Regions from separate parts of the Paenibacillus sp. MABNR03 genome, predicted to be linked through region 1. Evidence: riboswitches for the same ligand, from Rfam matches in the RefSeq annotation. Region 1 holds a riboswitch; the other holds the start of a gene.
The links. Region 1 has a riboswitch for FMN ahead of AAIH57_RS04525 (DMT family transporter). Riboswitches for the same ligand answer to the same signal wherever they lie in the genome.

Region 1 (7,982 bases):
AGCAGTCGTGGCTTCCTTAGCGATTACAGTCGGTATGACATCCTTGTCTCCAGCTTTTGCCGATGCCATGAAATCGATCCCTCTCATTGGGTCTGTATTCGAGCTGGGGGGGGAGGATGGAGTGAAGAGGGGAAGCCAGCTAGGTTTATCGCAAAAATTCAATCAGCAGGTTCGAATCGGCGATCAGGAAGTTACGTTTACAGAGAGTTTATATGATGGTTCGAATATCCATCTTGGCTGGGTTGCCACAGATCATGACAAAAATATTTTTGGATTTCAAAATAACATCAGTTTTACAGTGAATGGCAAGCGCATTTCAAACTACGCTGCGGATGGCCCTGCTCTATACTTGGAAAATGGGACGTATGCTGGAAGATTACAGATAGATCCAAATGAAAAATTGCCAGACAAGTTTACCCTAGGTATATTATCCCTAGATGAGACAGCAATCTATGCTGAGATTCCAATCGAGCTTCAAGGAAGCTATCAAACGATTCCGATTGCAAAATCGGGAACATGGAACGGGACAGAAATGATTTATGATGAACTTTCGCTGTATCCAACAACAACTGAGCTAAGCTTTCATATGGAAGATACAGATAGCTCAATCGGGACATTGAAGTTTCAGATGAAAGATGAACACGGACATGTTTTAAGGACTACGAGTAATCAAGGCTGGAGAACACCGAGCAGTGGAGAATACAAGTACAATTTTGAACCCTTTGAGTCCCTGCCGGACAAAGTCACAATCACACCTTATACAAGTACCGCCTATACAACGGCAGAAATAAATGTGGAATGGAAGGGGAAGCCACTCACTGTCCCACAAGGAGAAGTTGGATCTCTTATTATCTTAGATCAGAAATTGGAGGATAACAAACTAACGCTTACTTTCGAAGTTACAGGGGAACGTATTTATGAACAAGTGAGAGATATTGGGCTTAATGATCGTACGGGTAATCCCTTCCCGAGAGTCAGCCCGCCGATTCGTATCCAAGGAAGTGATAAATATGAAATTACGTTCTCTGACGTTATTAGTGCCGACTCAATCCAGATCACCACACCAATGTTTAATCCAACGAATTATCTCAGGGATCTCGAAGTCACCGTCCATTTGAGATCATTGTTTCAGCAAAATCCATTTGAAGAGTAGGTTATGTTAAATCTTAAAGTTGTTAAAGTTGTTTGACCTAAAAGAAAACCGCCCTTCGAAAGGGCGGTTGATTAAAGCGTCTTTTTTCGTTTGTGGCAATAAATCCCGAAGCAGTGTTATATACAATATTTCATAGTTCTATCTACTTAGTCCATCAAAATTAATTTGAAAGATGCAACGATTTCTCTGCCTTTTGGATTCAATCAGTTTTTTGGTGCAATCGGTACAGCCGTTGAGATCAGTGTGATAAGCTATTGGCAAACAAAAATGACAAGCCAAGCCGATAATCTCCCTTTTCATCAAAAGAGTGGGGTAAGTCAGAAAATAGATAGAACAGTTGATCTGTAGCGGTCAACTGTCCTTTTTCTATGCTCGAGCGCAAATAACAATCTGTACTTGTAATTAAGCGTTGTGATGGTGAATACAATCAATTTATAATGAGTAAAAACTCACTCAAAAAAAGGAGAGAGGTCGTTTGCCGCGTAGCAAGGAACAGTTCGAAGAAATGCGCAAAGCAACCAAGAGGAAAATTCATGCGTCTGCGATGCGATTATTTGTCCATCAAGGGTACGGTTCAACGAATGTTCAAGATATCGCAGACTCAGCAGGTATCAGTATCGGACTATTGTATCGACACTACAAAACAAAGGAAGAGTTATTTCATGAATTGGTTACCTACGCAGTTGAAGGTTTAAAACGCAATATTATTTTTTTCAACCAAGCCGATTATTCTCCTAAAGAGTTAATTGCACAGTTTGTAGACGAAGTATACTGCGATTTAAGTCATGGGGAAGATCTGGCTAATCTGCTAATTCTAATCAATCAATCTCTTTTGGCTGGAGCCGACACAAATTCGAAGCAATATGAAGAAATCCTTCACGTAAATAGCCAGTTTATGGATTCTACGGTACAGCTCATTCGCAAAGGTCAGCAGCGTGGAGATTTTCGTTCCGGTGATGCGCAAGAAATGGCTGTATTTTTGTATGCTTCGATTCAGGGTTTGGCTGAAATGAAAGTTTTGCTTAAGAGTGGCTTCACCGTGCCTTCACCGACCATCATCACTGCATTTCTAATGAAGGAAAAGGAGTGATCCTGTTATGTTTCGAGTGGTTAGAGCAGATCAAGCCGAGTTTGATGTGAGACAAGGGATAAGTAAAATATTTGCTGATGGATTCACGCAATGGCTTGGCTTTTTCTCAAAAGATCCGCTAAAGATTGCCGATACGTTTGCCCATATGTTTGTAATGGATCAATTTTATGTAGCGCTAAATGACAAAGAAGTCGTGGGAATGGCTGCCTGCACGGATGGGACTTCACACTCGGTAAAACTGGATATAAAGGAACTCCGTAAACATTTAGGCTTTTACAAGGGTACATTGGCTGGGATTTTTCTAAAGAAAGAATTTGAAGCACCCTTTGTTCAGCCTTCAAACGAGGTAGGTTCTATCGAATTTGTAGGGACGATGAACGAATTCAGAGGGCAAGGCGTTGCATCACAATTAATTCTGCACATCATCAAGCATACCCCTTATGAGGTTTACTTGATTGAGGAAGTGGCCGATACCAATATTCCTGCCATGAAAATGTATTCAAAATTAGGTTTTGAAAAATACAAACGCAGACCAATCCCCAAGAAACGAGCTCAAAAAATCGGCATTAATTACATTGTTTCGTGGAAATACAAGAAGTAGTCGATGAACCCTTCTGGTAAGAATACTTTATATCATAATGATGGAAAAAAAATAAAAACGTAATAATTATTATGTAAACTAAATTATTTAAAACAAAAGCTCATTACACATAGTGCTTTAATGTTAGTGAAAAAGACAATCGAATCATCTCATTACCCTAAATCAACTAGTAGAGACTCAAATGCATGCTTAACTCCGTTACTCCTTACGTTATATAAGTGGTAGCGGAATTAAGCAGCTATCCTGTTCTTTACTTTAAGCAGGGAAAAGCGGATTCCCGTTCATGCCAATCCAGAGTCCGGATGTTTCCAACTGACCAGCCAGATGGAGCAGCCAGTCTTCACGCCCTTTGGTTGCCATAATCTGCACACCCATGGGCAAGCCATCAGGCGTAAGATGTAATGGAACACTCATCGCTGGCTGACCTGTCAGATTGGCGAGCTGGGTGAATGGGGTATAGGTGAGACTAGGCTCAAACATCTCATAGATCAATTGCTGCTGATGCAGCTTGTCCAATTCGCTAATCTGCATCAGATGTTGAATTTGCTCTTCATTAGGTGTTAATTCTCCAACTTTAGGTGCTGGAAAAGCATTAACGGGTGTTACATAAAAATCATACCGTTCAAATAGCGCAGACATTTGCGCAGCAGCCACGTCCCATTCAGCAAGACTATGAACGAACTCTGCGGCCGATACCTTTTTGCCCGCTTCAGCCAGTACCCAGGATTCAATCTCCATATCGCCCGAGGTCAAGGGTCTGCCCATAGCATGTTCCATGGAAGAGATCATTGCCGCCATTTCACCGCTGTTCATCATATAGTAGTTCTCCATCAATCGAACGCCGTTGACCGGACTCAGTTTTTCCTCAACGTGATGACCTTGTTCTTCCAACCAGCGGACGAGTTTGAATACGGCTTCCTTGGCATCATCACTTACCGGGGTGCCTACTGGTGAATCCGTGGTATATGCAATCTTCAGTTTGCGTTGATGAGGATAGTTCATATCGGCCAAATAACTGCCCGGAAAGAGAGGAGCATGAAACGCAGCCTCAGGCTGAATCACCTGGAGCGTATCCAGCAGCGCTGCACTGTCTCGCACGGTACGGGATAGCGCAAAATCAATGGATGCACCTTGCCATTGGCGACCAACTCCTGGTCCTACAGGTGTCCGTCCACGAGTGGGTTTGAGTCCGAATAGCCCGCTGAAGGAGGCAGGAATTCGGATCGACCCACCACCATCACTGGCTCCGGCCAGCGGGACAATTCCTGAAGCAACAGCTGCTGCGGCACCGCCGCTTGAACCTCCAGGAGAGTGATTCGTGTTCCATGGATTGCGACTAGGCCCGTGAAGACGCGGCTCGGTAATGTTTTTCAGGCCAAATTCCGGTGTATTCGTATGTCCAATAATTACAAAGCCCGCATCACGGAGACGGGTTACAAAATTTGAATTGCGTAATGCCCGATGATCCTTCAGCAGACGAGAACCTGAAGTCAGAATCTCACCCTCCAGCGATTGGGAAATGTCTTTAAGGAGCAATGGCACGCCAGCAAAAGGCTGTTCGCCCGGGCGAACGTACCCCGCTTCCGTACGGGCGCGTGTTTCATATGTACGAATGACCGCATTAAGCTGCGGATTAACTTCTTCCAAACGTGCGTAGGCCGCTTCCAACAATTCAACCGGGGTAACCTCCCGTGCTCGAATCAATTCAGCCAAACCAATGGCATCGTAAGAAGTATATGAAAATGAAGACATGATGATCGTTCCTCTCCAAATATATTAATGACTACAACATTCACTCCATATGTCATCGTACCACTGGAATTGTTAAAAGACAAAAGGCACTGCACATCTATGGAGATGCGTCAGTGCCTTTTCATTTATTTATATCATCTTAATTAGTCTGTCCGAAGCTTTGGAGCTGCGTCTGCAGCCGTGGAGGATCGTTCCTGCTGTTTGGATATGGCGAACAGGGCAACCCAGATCAAAATGAATCCAAGTAATTGTTCCCAGGTGATAAGCGTCCGGAAAGCAATCCAGTTTACAAGCACACCCGCCATCGGGAAGCTAAGCTCCGCGAGTGTGGCCACCGAGGCTTTGGTGGATGAGAGACCTTTATAATACAACAGCAGACTCAGTAATCCAGGCAATAGGGCCTGACCCAAAATGTTAAGCGCAACAGCCGCTTGTTCGCCTGTACCCGAAGGTAATGTCCAGGCAGCACCTTCGTTCCAGGTCATAAAGATCAACAGCGGGAGAGCTACGACGAAGCGAAGGGAGGTGACCGTTTCATAACGGGTTTGCCCCAGCATCAGTCGTCCCATTACCGTAGAGCCACCCCATAAGGCCGCTGCCCCAAGGGACAACAGGCTGCCTGCGTGAATCCAGTTGTTCCAGTTTCCAAGCGGAAGTGTAAATCCGAACGTAAGCAGATAAGTTCCTATAAGAGCAACAATGAATAACCAGCCGAAACGGCGCGGTAATGTTTCCTTGAGCAGTATCTTGGCCAAAACAATCGCGAAGATAGGCTGCATCTTTTGCAGTAACAGTACCGTGTTCGGATCATTGTGTGTAAGTGCCAGCGTGAATAAAACCGTTGCCAGTGCTGAGCCACCCCATGAAATAAAGATGACGGCAATCCAGTGGTGGGCTCGAAGATTTTTCAGATCGGCGCGGAATTTCCAGAGGACCGGAATAGCGATTAGACTCACAATGATATGTTCCACCAGTACAATTTGGGTAGAGGTCATCGTTTGTAATAAAATAATGCGGAACAACGGATCCACACCCCAAAGGGCTGCACCGAGAACAACGAGCCAAAATCCGGTGTTGCTTCGTTCCTTGCGATAAACAGTTGATGCATGTTGGGTCTTTTCCATATTCAGGACTCCTTCGTCAGAACACGGAATCTTCAGTTGGCAAAATCGACAAAAGCCCCCGTTTTGGCATACACCAAATAAACGGGGGCTCATCCATGGACATATCATCAGGAAAGAAACCTTCCCCTGAAGGGATATGTCATGTGTTGATCTTCTCTCATCCGGACTGTACCGTCGGCCTTGGAGTCACACCAAGTCAGTCGCCGTCGTCCATAGCAGTCAACAGCGAGTCGCGGGCTGGTTCCGAAGAACATCACCGCCGGTTGGGAATTGCACCCTACCCCGAAGATCCTATTCAATTTATAGTGTGTGTACAAGTTGTAACATTAATAAGTTCATCTTATTCCTGTAAGCGCTAGCAGTTCAAGTGTTTTTTTAGAAGACGATATTCCAGCTCCCTTGCTGCCTGCGGAGCAGTACGATCTGTCCCGCATGATATGCATCGTGTAAAACCCAGCGGGCGAGTTCATGTCCCAGCTTTTCCTCTGTATTCATATTAGGAGCTTCGAGATCGGATTGCTGTAGAGAGGCTATCTGTGCTCGAAGCTCGGCAGATACGCTATGAGTGTCTTGTATGACTTGGTTCCAGCCATCGGTATTTAAGGGATCCCCTGAATCCCCAAAAGTGGAAACGTTGTCGTCAGCTGCGGGCTGAGAAGGTGTGGTTCCCTGAATACGATACAACAAGCGGTTATTGTAATAATACATATGGTTAACCAACTGCCAGATGCTTAGTCCACCGGAAGGAGGAATCCAGGCAGCCTGCTCGGCTGTGAGTCCTTCCAGCGCCTTAGCCAACGGTACAATCCAATTACATTGATCCCATGTGTCATCTTTTTGAATCAGCAATAGATCTGTTGCCATGGTATTCATTCATATTCCTCCCTGAATTCGTGGTAACTAGCTAAAGTACTTAAATGTCGTTACAATTAATGTAACACAAAATAAGTTGAATGTAACCACCAATTATTGATTAAGATAGTTACATCTTCGCGGAGGTACGTATGGACAGACTTTGGACAGACTTTGTAAACAGTGATTATCACGACTGGCGTGGCGGAGATCGATCGGAAGATAGATTGGCCAAGCCCGAATGGCAGCAACGGTTTCTAGAACAGTGGCGCTTGCAGGCATCGATACCTGCTTCTATTGAAGAAGAGACATCCATGAGAAAGTTCAGAATTGAATTACAGGCTGTGGCAACCCGTCTCTCTGAAGGAGCATCATTAACGGATGAGGAACGGGAGTGGTTGAACGCTATTATGGAGAAAGGACGTGGACATCGAAAGCTCAGCGTTGACAAACAGCAGTTGAGAGTGGAGTGGATTCCTGTGGGAGCTCATTGGCAGCAGGTGATGGCAGAGGTCGCCGCTGATTTTGCCATAACACTCACACAAGGTGAAGGAGCGAGGATTCGAATTTGTGACAATGCAGACTGCCGCTGGGTCTTCTACGATGATACCCGGAGCCGCACGCAGAAATACTGTGATGACAAGATGTGTGGCAATCTAATGAAGGTTAGAAGATTTCGCGCCAAACGAAAAGGGGAGCAACAGAATAATTTAGAAAGATAAGCCGCATTGATCAATGTGGCTCTTTGACATGTTTTTGGTGCCTGCCCATCTCATATGAAGACACGATTCGCATGCTGAGGACAGTGAAAACGGACGAAAATAGCCTCCATTCTCATAACTGCAACTAACAACGAATAATAAATCATTTTTATCGAAAATAAGACGTTAAAAAACTGCGCATAATATAAATTATACGCAGTTTTATTTTAAAACGATTTTCATATTCTATCCCCTCCATCAGATCACGATATTATTCGCCCTAATAGCACAAAATAATACGGCAAATATCGGTTTGGCCATTTATTTCACATATAGTCGTTACAGTCATCTAAAACCTGAGCGCTGGATTCATGCTGGTGCACTATATAAAAACAGGTTAAATTCTTTCTTTCGTACTGATTCGTTATTGCGAAGCAGTACGGGGTCTTTTTCTATTATAAAGAGCTGGAAAGGAATACGAGAAAAGGCTATTGGTTTTGGAGCTATATCTAGTAGGTCATAAGACGCAAGTTCGTACTTGCACAGCCAGCTAGGGTTGCGGTCAGATAAAATATGAAATATATTGGGGGATGTGACATGCCATCAGACATAGGAGAGGGGATGTACTATGAACACACCAATACATACCAATCAGCTTCACATGAATCCGAATTTCGGATTTGCACTGGCAGACTCTATCGTACTTGCA
Region 2 (7,982 bases), on a different contig from region 1:
GAAGCAACGTTTGCGGAATGAGCACTCTCTGTTTTTGCTCCTGTAACGGACCCGGAACCAACCTCTTTGCTTTTTCCATCATTCACATGGAAATCACTGCCTCCAGCGGCAAATCCGAACCCAACTTTACTGATTGGCAGAATGACGGTTCCATCAGGTGTTTCAACCGGATCGCCAACAATGGTATTAACATCCACCATGGCCTTGATATTCTCCATTGCGGTTTCCATTAAGCCTTGAATTGGATGATCTGACATTTGAATTCCCTCCAGTTTCAATTTGAACTAGGTTTGATCTAACCATATCATCCCCAAACCTGCACAGACTATGTAAGTCCGAGAGCAGAACAACAAAGGAAACAGCACCCAGTACTCATGATTGCAAATCACCTGGCGAATAAGCACAACAGCAGCCACTCACAAATAATGCTTACTGACCTTTCACATCATTATCCGTTTTGTCCCTTTAGTTTTTGTTTATGTTTGCGCCGTTGTTCCCGTAAAACTCTCAGCCACACCCGCCATCCACCTTCTACTTCCAGAACCCGTGTCATTAGCCTCAAACCCGCCAACATAACCGCCGTAATACGAATCTTCATTCTGCAATCCAGTTCCGTTTGAAACTCCATCTCATCTTCCCAAACAGGAATTACTTCAAGCATGGGTGTACGCTTAAACCGGATCTGATACGACAAAAATCCGATAATAATGGACTTGATGCTCCACACCCAGCCTGTGAGAATCGCTGTATAAGCTGCATCTCCGATGCCTATTCGTGTGGACCAGGACAACTGGGTCATATGTACACGGCTTAGCGTTTGTTGCATCCAAATTTTGAGCGCATCCGTAGCCCTCATCATGATTTTTACTTCTTTTGCCCACTTTTGGACTTTACGTTTGTTGATACGCTCATGCCCTTCAGCTCCTCCATGCGTATGATTCACATGCTGTTCAGTTTTCACCAGAAAACCTTCTTTCATGTTGCGAAAGACGATGCTGGGTATTTCATAGTTAATTCGAACAATTCCATAGAGGAGACGAACGTTGATCCGGGCGTAATCATCGCTTTTATGTTTACGGAACGTAAAATGCACATGGACATTCGAGATGAGAACAGCGGCAATCAGCAGTGCGGCAAACAAGCCGATTCCTCCAAGCCAAATCCACACAGGCCTTACCTCCAAGCCCTCGATTCTTTACAAGTCTAGTATGGCACTCTATATAGGAAAAAATTCACGGGTGACCTGAAAATCCCATTCTCGAAGACCCATTTTCCAGGTTATTTCAAGATTCAAGGATACAAAAAAACCGGTTCCCTATAAAGGTACCAGTTTTTCAGTGTTCAATGGTTGCCATCCAATTTTAGGAGTCCGGTTTCTCGTCATAAACCGCATGGTTGTTCTCACCATTTTCATCATCAACATCGTTCTCGTCGGTGCTTCCCGAATCCAACTGTTGACCGTCCAGCTTGTTAAACAGCATTTGAGTCTCTTCTTCCAGATTCTCAGAATCCTCAAACAAGCCTGGTTCCGGAAGGTCTTTAAGTGAAGATAGACCGAAATAATCCAGAAACGACTTGGTTGTTCCATATAGAATAGGTCGTCCAATTGCCTCCGCTCGTCCGACTTCCTCGATCAGATCCTTGTTGACCAATGTATGGATGGCCCGTTCGGATTTTACACCACGAATCTCCTCGATCTCTACACGAGTAATAGGCTGGCGATAAGCAACGATGGCCAGTGTCTCAAGTGCAGCCTGAGATAGTGAGGTCCGTGCAGGAGAGTAAGCCAGTTTTTCAAAATACGCAGCATGCTCGGGTAACGTTCCTAATTGGACCACTCCCGCAATTTTGAGGATTTGAACGCCTCTCCCCTGGTTCACGAAGTCAGCGATCATTTCCTCCACCGCATCTGATACCAGTTCTACCCGCTGATCCACGATCTCGGCGATTTGTTTAATGCTCAGACCTTCCTCTCCGGACAAAAAGAGCAGCCCCTCAATAATCGACTTCAATTTCGGAAAATCCATGATTCCTTGCTTCCCCTCTCCACTCCATAACGATATCCTCAAACATCCGCTCCTGATAACAGACAATCTGTTTCATCTTCATCAGCTCCAGTACTGCCAGAAAAGTTACAACAATCTCATGCCGGTAAATCTGATCATCCAGCAGTTTGGAAAACAACAACCTTCCTCCAGGCCCCATACTCTCCAAAGCCCCAACGACATCGCGTATACGATCTTTCACTGAGATCTCATCCCGCTGGATTCGAGTAACCGTCGTACGCTTCTCCGCCTTGCGCAGGGCCTTCTGAAAAGCGGCAATCAGATCGGAAGTATGCAAACCTTCTACCGGATTCGACTGGGTTTCGACAGGCATATACGGTCTCAGATCCTCTGGCTCTTTGGAGAAAATAAGGCTCCGTTCCCATTCACGCTCATGCAGATGACGGGCAATTCCCTTATATTTGCGATATTCTATCAGACGTGCAATCAGCTCCGCACGTGGATCATAATCTTCTTCTTCCATATAATCATAATCCTCAAAGTCTTCAATCACCGGTGGTTTGGGCAGTAAAAGTTTGCTCTTGATGGACAGAAGCGTTGCTGCCATTACCAAAAATTCGCTTGTAATATCCAGCTCCAGTTCCTGCATCGAATGCAGATACGCCATATATTGATCGGTAATATCGCTGATGGGAATATCCTGGATATGAATTTCTGCCTTATCGATCAGATGAAGCAGCAGATCCAAAGGCCCTTCAAAAGTTTCCAGTTTATATGTAACTACCGTCACTAGACGAATCCTCCCGCCAGAAAAATACAAAACCCCGCTAAGCCGCCGAATCCGGTCTCCCGATTTCGTCTGCGCAAAGCAGGGCACTACATTAAATAAGCACTATTTTAGCTGTTTCGTCAAGTTCGCCATTTCAATTGCAGCCGTGGCAGCATCCCAGCCTTTGTTACCAGCCTTCGTACCAGCACGTTCAATCGCCTGTTCGATATTCTCTGTTGTAACCAGACCAAAGATGGTCGGCACTCCCGTTTTGAGGTTAATTGCAGCAACACCTTTTGCCATTTCGTTGCACACATAATCATAATGAGTTGTTGAACCACGAATAACGGTTCCAAGTGTAATGACAGCGTCATATTTGCCGCTCTCCGCCATTTTCTGCGCGATTAAAGGGATTTCGAATGCTCCTGGAACCCAAGCCACATCCACTTCACTATCCTGTACTCCGTGACGTTTGAAAGCATCCAAGGCCCCGCTAAGCAATTTGCTCGTGATGAATTCGTTAAACCGTCCTACAACCACTCCATATTTTAAACCTTCCGATACCAAATGTCCTTCAAAAAAGTTCGGCATGCAAGTCATCTCCTTAAAGTAAAATGTAATGTTTATTAACCGATTATTGAGCATCCATTTTTCCATAAATTACATGAAATGAATGACTAGTTTTTCTCTTCGTTTTGTTCGATATCATCGAACTTCAGCATATGCCCAAGCTTCGCCTGCTTGGTATGCAGGTAAAGTGTATTATCCTCGTTCTCTTCCATTTGGATGGGAACACGTTCCACCACTTCAAGACCATAGCCTTCAAGACCTTTGATTTTGCGGGGATTGTTCGTTAACAAACGAATTTGGCGAACACCGAGATCCTTCAAAATCTGTGCACCTATGCCGTAATCCCGCAGATCAGCGGCAAACCCCAGTTTCAGGTTAGCATCAACGGTATCCAGACCCTCTTCCTGCAGCTTATAAGCTTTGAGTTTGTTGATCAGTCCGATGCCGCGGCCTTCCTGTCTCATGTAGAGCAGCACACCATTGCCTTCCTCATGAATCTGTTTGAGTGCTGCATCAAATTGCGGCCCACAATCGCAGCGGTGTGAATGGAATACATCGCCTGTGAGACATTCGGAGTGAACGCGGACCAAGACAGGCTTGGAAGAGTCAATTTTACCCTTGACCAACGCCACATGCTCTTTGTTGTCTACTGCATTCGTATACGCCACAGCCTGAAATTCACCAAAATCTGTCGGCATGCGAACAGCTACTTCACGTTGAACCAGCTGCTCCTTCTCATTACGGTAACGAATCATGTCCTGTATGCTGATCAACTTTAGATCATGCTTGCGCGCGATCTCCTGCAAATCAGGAAGTCTGGCCATAGTTCCATCTTCCTTGATAACCTCACAGATCACGCCTGCGGGATAGGAACCGCACATAATGGCGAGATCAACAGCGGCTTCCGTATGTCCGGCACGACGGAGCACTCCGCCGTCTTTTGCAATTAACGGGAACATGTGACCCGGCTTGCGGAAATCACTACCCTTGGCTTCCGGATCAATTAGACCTTTCACCGTAATGGAGCGTTCATGTGCAGAAATGCCTGTCGTGGTATCCTTATGATCCACAGAAACAGTGAACGCCGTCCCGTGAAAATCGGTATTTTGCTGAACCATCGGTTTCAGATTGAGCTCATCAGCACGCTGCTGTGTAATGGGAACACACACCAAGCCTCTGCCCTCGGTAATCATGAAGTTGATCACTTCAGGCGTAGCCTTCTCGGCCAGTGCAATAAAGTCCCCTTCATTCTCCCGGTCCTCATCGTCCACAACGATAACGGGTTTTCCGCGCATCAAATCGTAAATGGCTTCCTCTATGGGATCAAGTATGGATTGATCTGACATAAGTTCCCCTCCAGTTGTCTCTCTATAAAATGTACACCTTCATTTATGCAAAGCCGTGGTTGGCCAGAAATTCCTCACTAATGCTTTTGGGTTTGCCTCCACCGGTTTCCGGATGTCCTTTGCCGTACTGGAGCAGATGATCCACATATTTCCCCAAAATATCACATTCAATATTAATGGTATCGCCCGGCTTTTTCACTTGAAGTACAGTCTCCCCAATGGTATGAGGAATAATCGATACGGTAAACGAGGTTTGTGTCGTCTGCACCACAGTTAAACTAATACCATCCAGTGTTACCGACCCTTTGGGAATCAAGTATTTAAACATCTGATGGTCGTCCGGTTTAATCTCAAATACAACAGCGTTCTGATCACGTGTGATACTGCCGATCACTCCCGTGCCATCCACGTGCCCTTGCACGATGTGTCCGCCAAAACGGCCGCCTGACTGCATGGCCCGCTCCAGATTCACTTTGCTCCCGGATTGCAGCTGGCTGAGATTAGTATGCCGGTAGGTTTCAGGCATGACATCTGCAGTGAATCCTCCACCTTCCAAAGTCGTTGCCGTTAGGCAAACTCCGTTCACAGACACGCTGTCGCCTATCTTCAAATCATCCATGATGGCGGAAGCTCCGATGTTCAGGACCATTGCTTCGCCTTTTCGACCAATACGCCGAATCTGACCGACTTCTTCCACCAAACCGGTAAACATGCTGCCGCCTCCTTATTCTCGTTTCTCTTCTTGCAATTTCATTTCCGTTACTCAGGCCAGACAGGGATTCCACCAATACTGATATTATCTCCAACTTGCTCGATTTCCAGCTGATTCAATTGGATGGCTTGGCTCATGCGTTCCACACCTTCGAATCGGAAGCTGCCCGGTGTATCGTACCCGCCCACAATTTTTGGAGCGATAAACATCAACAGCCGATCCACCAATTTCGCTTCCAGCATCGCACCGTTCAATGTGCCGCCGCCTTCAAGCAGGATGGAACCAATCTCTCGATCGCCCAGCTTGCTGAGCGCACTCAGCAAATCCACTCTTGGTCCTGGACCACAACGTATAATTTCCACGCCATAGGCTTCCAGACGCTCGGCCGCCTCAGCGCTTGCCTCATCCGTCGTAAGCACCCAGGTTGGTGCAAGTCCGTCCTTGACCATTTTTGAACCTACAGGAAGGCGGAGCTTGGAATCCACAACGATTCGTACAGGGCTGATCCCTTCCACTTGAAGGCGAGTGGTGAGCTCTGGGTTATCTGCAATAACCGTATCCACGCCAACCATAATACCCTGATGACGATGACGCAGCGCATGTACGATTTCGCGTGCAGGTTCGTTGGAGATCCATTTGCTGTCTCCACTGCGGGTAGCAATTTTGCCATCCAGCGTAGATGCTGTTTTTAAGGTAACAAACGGTAGGCCCGTGGTAATGAATTTAATGAATTTCTCGTTCAAACGTCTTCCGCGCTCGCGCAAAACGCCGACTTCGACCTCAATGCCTTGTTGACGCAACATGCTGATCCCTCTGCCGGATACCTGCGGATTGGGATCTTCACAGCACACCACGACTCGCTTCACTTTTTCGTGAATCAGACGTTCGCTGCACGGCGGCGTTTTGCCATAATGACTGCAAGGTTCGAGGGTTACGTAAACCGTACTGCCCTCGGCATCACTGCCTGCCATATTCAGTGCATGTACTTCTGCGTGGCCTGTACCCCGTTTGAGGTGACTCCCCAGACCCACAACCCTGCCTTCTTTTACAACTACACAACCAACGACAGGATTAATTCCTGTTTGCCCTTGTGCACGTTCTGCCATATCCAACGCAAGCCCCATATAAAATTCATCATTGATCATTTCCAAGTCCGTTCACCCCACGGTTAATATCTTAAGTTAGAGACCTCCCTTCCATCAGAGAGGTGGTTGTACCATATCCATAATAAAAAATCCCCACCCGAACAATCGTTCGATGGGGATGATGAGAGACATGTGTCACCAGCAGGATGTCGTTGATACGTTTGCCAACAGCACTTTGCCCAAAACTCCATTTCAGGCAAGTGAAAGCAGACACATACCTTAATGAACTTCAATTACAGGTAAAGAGCTTCTATGATGTGGCATATGTACGGAAAATGTCGGGATAACCGACTCTCCCTGCACAGAAGCAGACTTCTGGTGCAGCAACACATCTGCGGAATGCAGTCCATATGGGCTGCACCCTCTCCTTCTCCCATCCAGACTATACTGTCGGTTCTGGAATTACACCAGATCAGCCATCTGCCACAGGCAGACAGGTCACGGACTTTGCACCAGGTGCTGGATTGATATCCTTACACTATGCATCACCGCCGGTAGGGAATTGCACCCTGCCCTGAAGGATCGTTGCGTTATTAATTGGATGTTAGCACTTTAACGCCAAAAAATCAATTGTTTTTTGTTCCTTTTTGTCACATACTAACTTTTAATAAGCTAGAGAATACAAAAAAACCGCTTCGTTCAAAACGAAACGGCTCTTTCTTGTCTTGCAAGAATAACAATTAAACTTCTACGACTTCAACAGTTTCCATTTTGTCGCGACCTTCGAAAGCATCTACGAACTCCATACCTTTGGTTACTTTACCAAATACGGTATGTTGTCCATCCAGATGCGGCTGTGGTTGGTAGCAGATGTAGAACTGGCTTCCGCCTGTGTTACGGCCTGCATGCGCCATAGCCAACGTTCCACGCTCATGTTTGTTCGGGTTGATCTCACAGTTGATCGTGTAGCCAGGGCCACCTGCACCGGAACCGTTAGGGCATCCGCCTTGAGCTACGAAGCCCGGGATAACGCGGTGGAATACAAGTCCGTTGTAGAAACCGGAGTTTGCCAGTTTCTCAAAGTTTGCCACTGTGTTTGGAGCTTCTTGATCGAACAGGTCGATCAGAACTTCTCCGCCGTTTGCCATTTTGATTTTCGCTTGTTTCGCCATATGTAAATGACTCCTTTCGTATTGACCATCGTTAATGGTGCCAGAACGCATGGCATGGGCCAAGCTTTATAGCACTTTTCTTAGTGTACACCGAAATGGGATTGATCGCAAAATAATCAGCATATTTTTTGAGAAAATATCCTTAAAATCAAAAAGAAGACCAAGGGATGTCCCTTTTGGTCTTCTTTAAATTATATTCAATAGATTAACGGGTTACTGGCTGCTTGGCAATACGCTCCGGCACAAGGTCATTCTGGATGATGTCCTGATACGTTTCGCGACGTACAACAACATCACCTTGACCGTCTTTAACAAACACGAC

Region 2: it holds a riboswitch for FMN, as region 1 does, so the genes downstream of both, ribD (bifunctional diaminohydroxyphosphoribosylaminopyrimidine deaminase/5-amino-6-(5-phosphoribosylamino)uracil reductase RibD) here and AAIH57_RS04525 (DMT family transporter) in region 1, are expected to answer to the same signal.

The regions. Positions count from the first base shown of each region.
Region 1 covers NZ_JBCIYR010000001.1:1,044,996-1,052,977, forward strand. The annotation lists gene AAIH57_RS04505 (DUF4179 domain-containing protein) at 1-1,153, shown strand, start outside; gene AAIH57_RS04510 (TetR/AcrR family transcriptional regulator) at 1,629-2,243, shown strand; gene AAIH57_RS04515 (GNAT family N-acetyltransferase) at 2,251-2,844, shown strand; gene AAIH57_RS04520 (amidase) at 3,100-4,596, opposite strand; gene AAIH57_RS04525 (DMT family transporter) at 4,740-5,720, opposite strand; FMN riboswitch at 5,866-6,014, opposite strand; gene AAIH57_RS04530 (DinB family protein) at 6,096-6,593, opposite strand; gene AAIH57_RS04535 (CGNR zinc finger domain-containing protein) at 6,725-7,294, shown strand; gene AAIH57_RS04540 (hypothetical protein) at 7,902-7,982, shown strand, end outside.
Region 2 covers NZ_JBCIYR010000003.1:816,887-824,868, reverse strand. The annotation lists gene ytfJ (GerW family sporulation protein) at 1-257, opposite strand, end outside; gene AAIH57_RS18960 (DUF2953 domain-containing protein) at 449-1,168, opposite strand; gene scpB (SMC-Scp complex subunit ScpB) at 1,362-2,027, opposite strand; gene AAIH57_RS18950 (segregation and condensation protein A) at 1,996-2,796, opposite strand; gene ribH (6,7-dimethyl-8-ribityllumazine synthase) at 2,899-3,366, opposite strand; gene AAIH57_RS18940 (bifunctional 3,4-dihydroxy-2-butanone-4-phosphate synthase/GTP cyclohydrolase II) at 3,453-4,691, opposite strand; gene ribE (riboflavin synthase) at 4,735-5,403, opposite strand; gene ribD (bifunctional diaminohydroxyphosphoribosylaminopyrimidine deaminase/5-amino-6-(5-phosphoribosylamino)uracil reductase RibD) at 5,451-6,554, opposite strand; FMN riboswitch at 6,910-7,074, opposite strand; gene AAIH57_RS18925 (peptidylprolyl isomerase) at 7,229-7,660, opposite strand; gene lysA (diaminopimelate decarboxylase) at 7,866-7,982, opposite strand, start outside.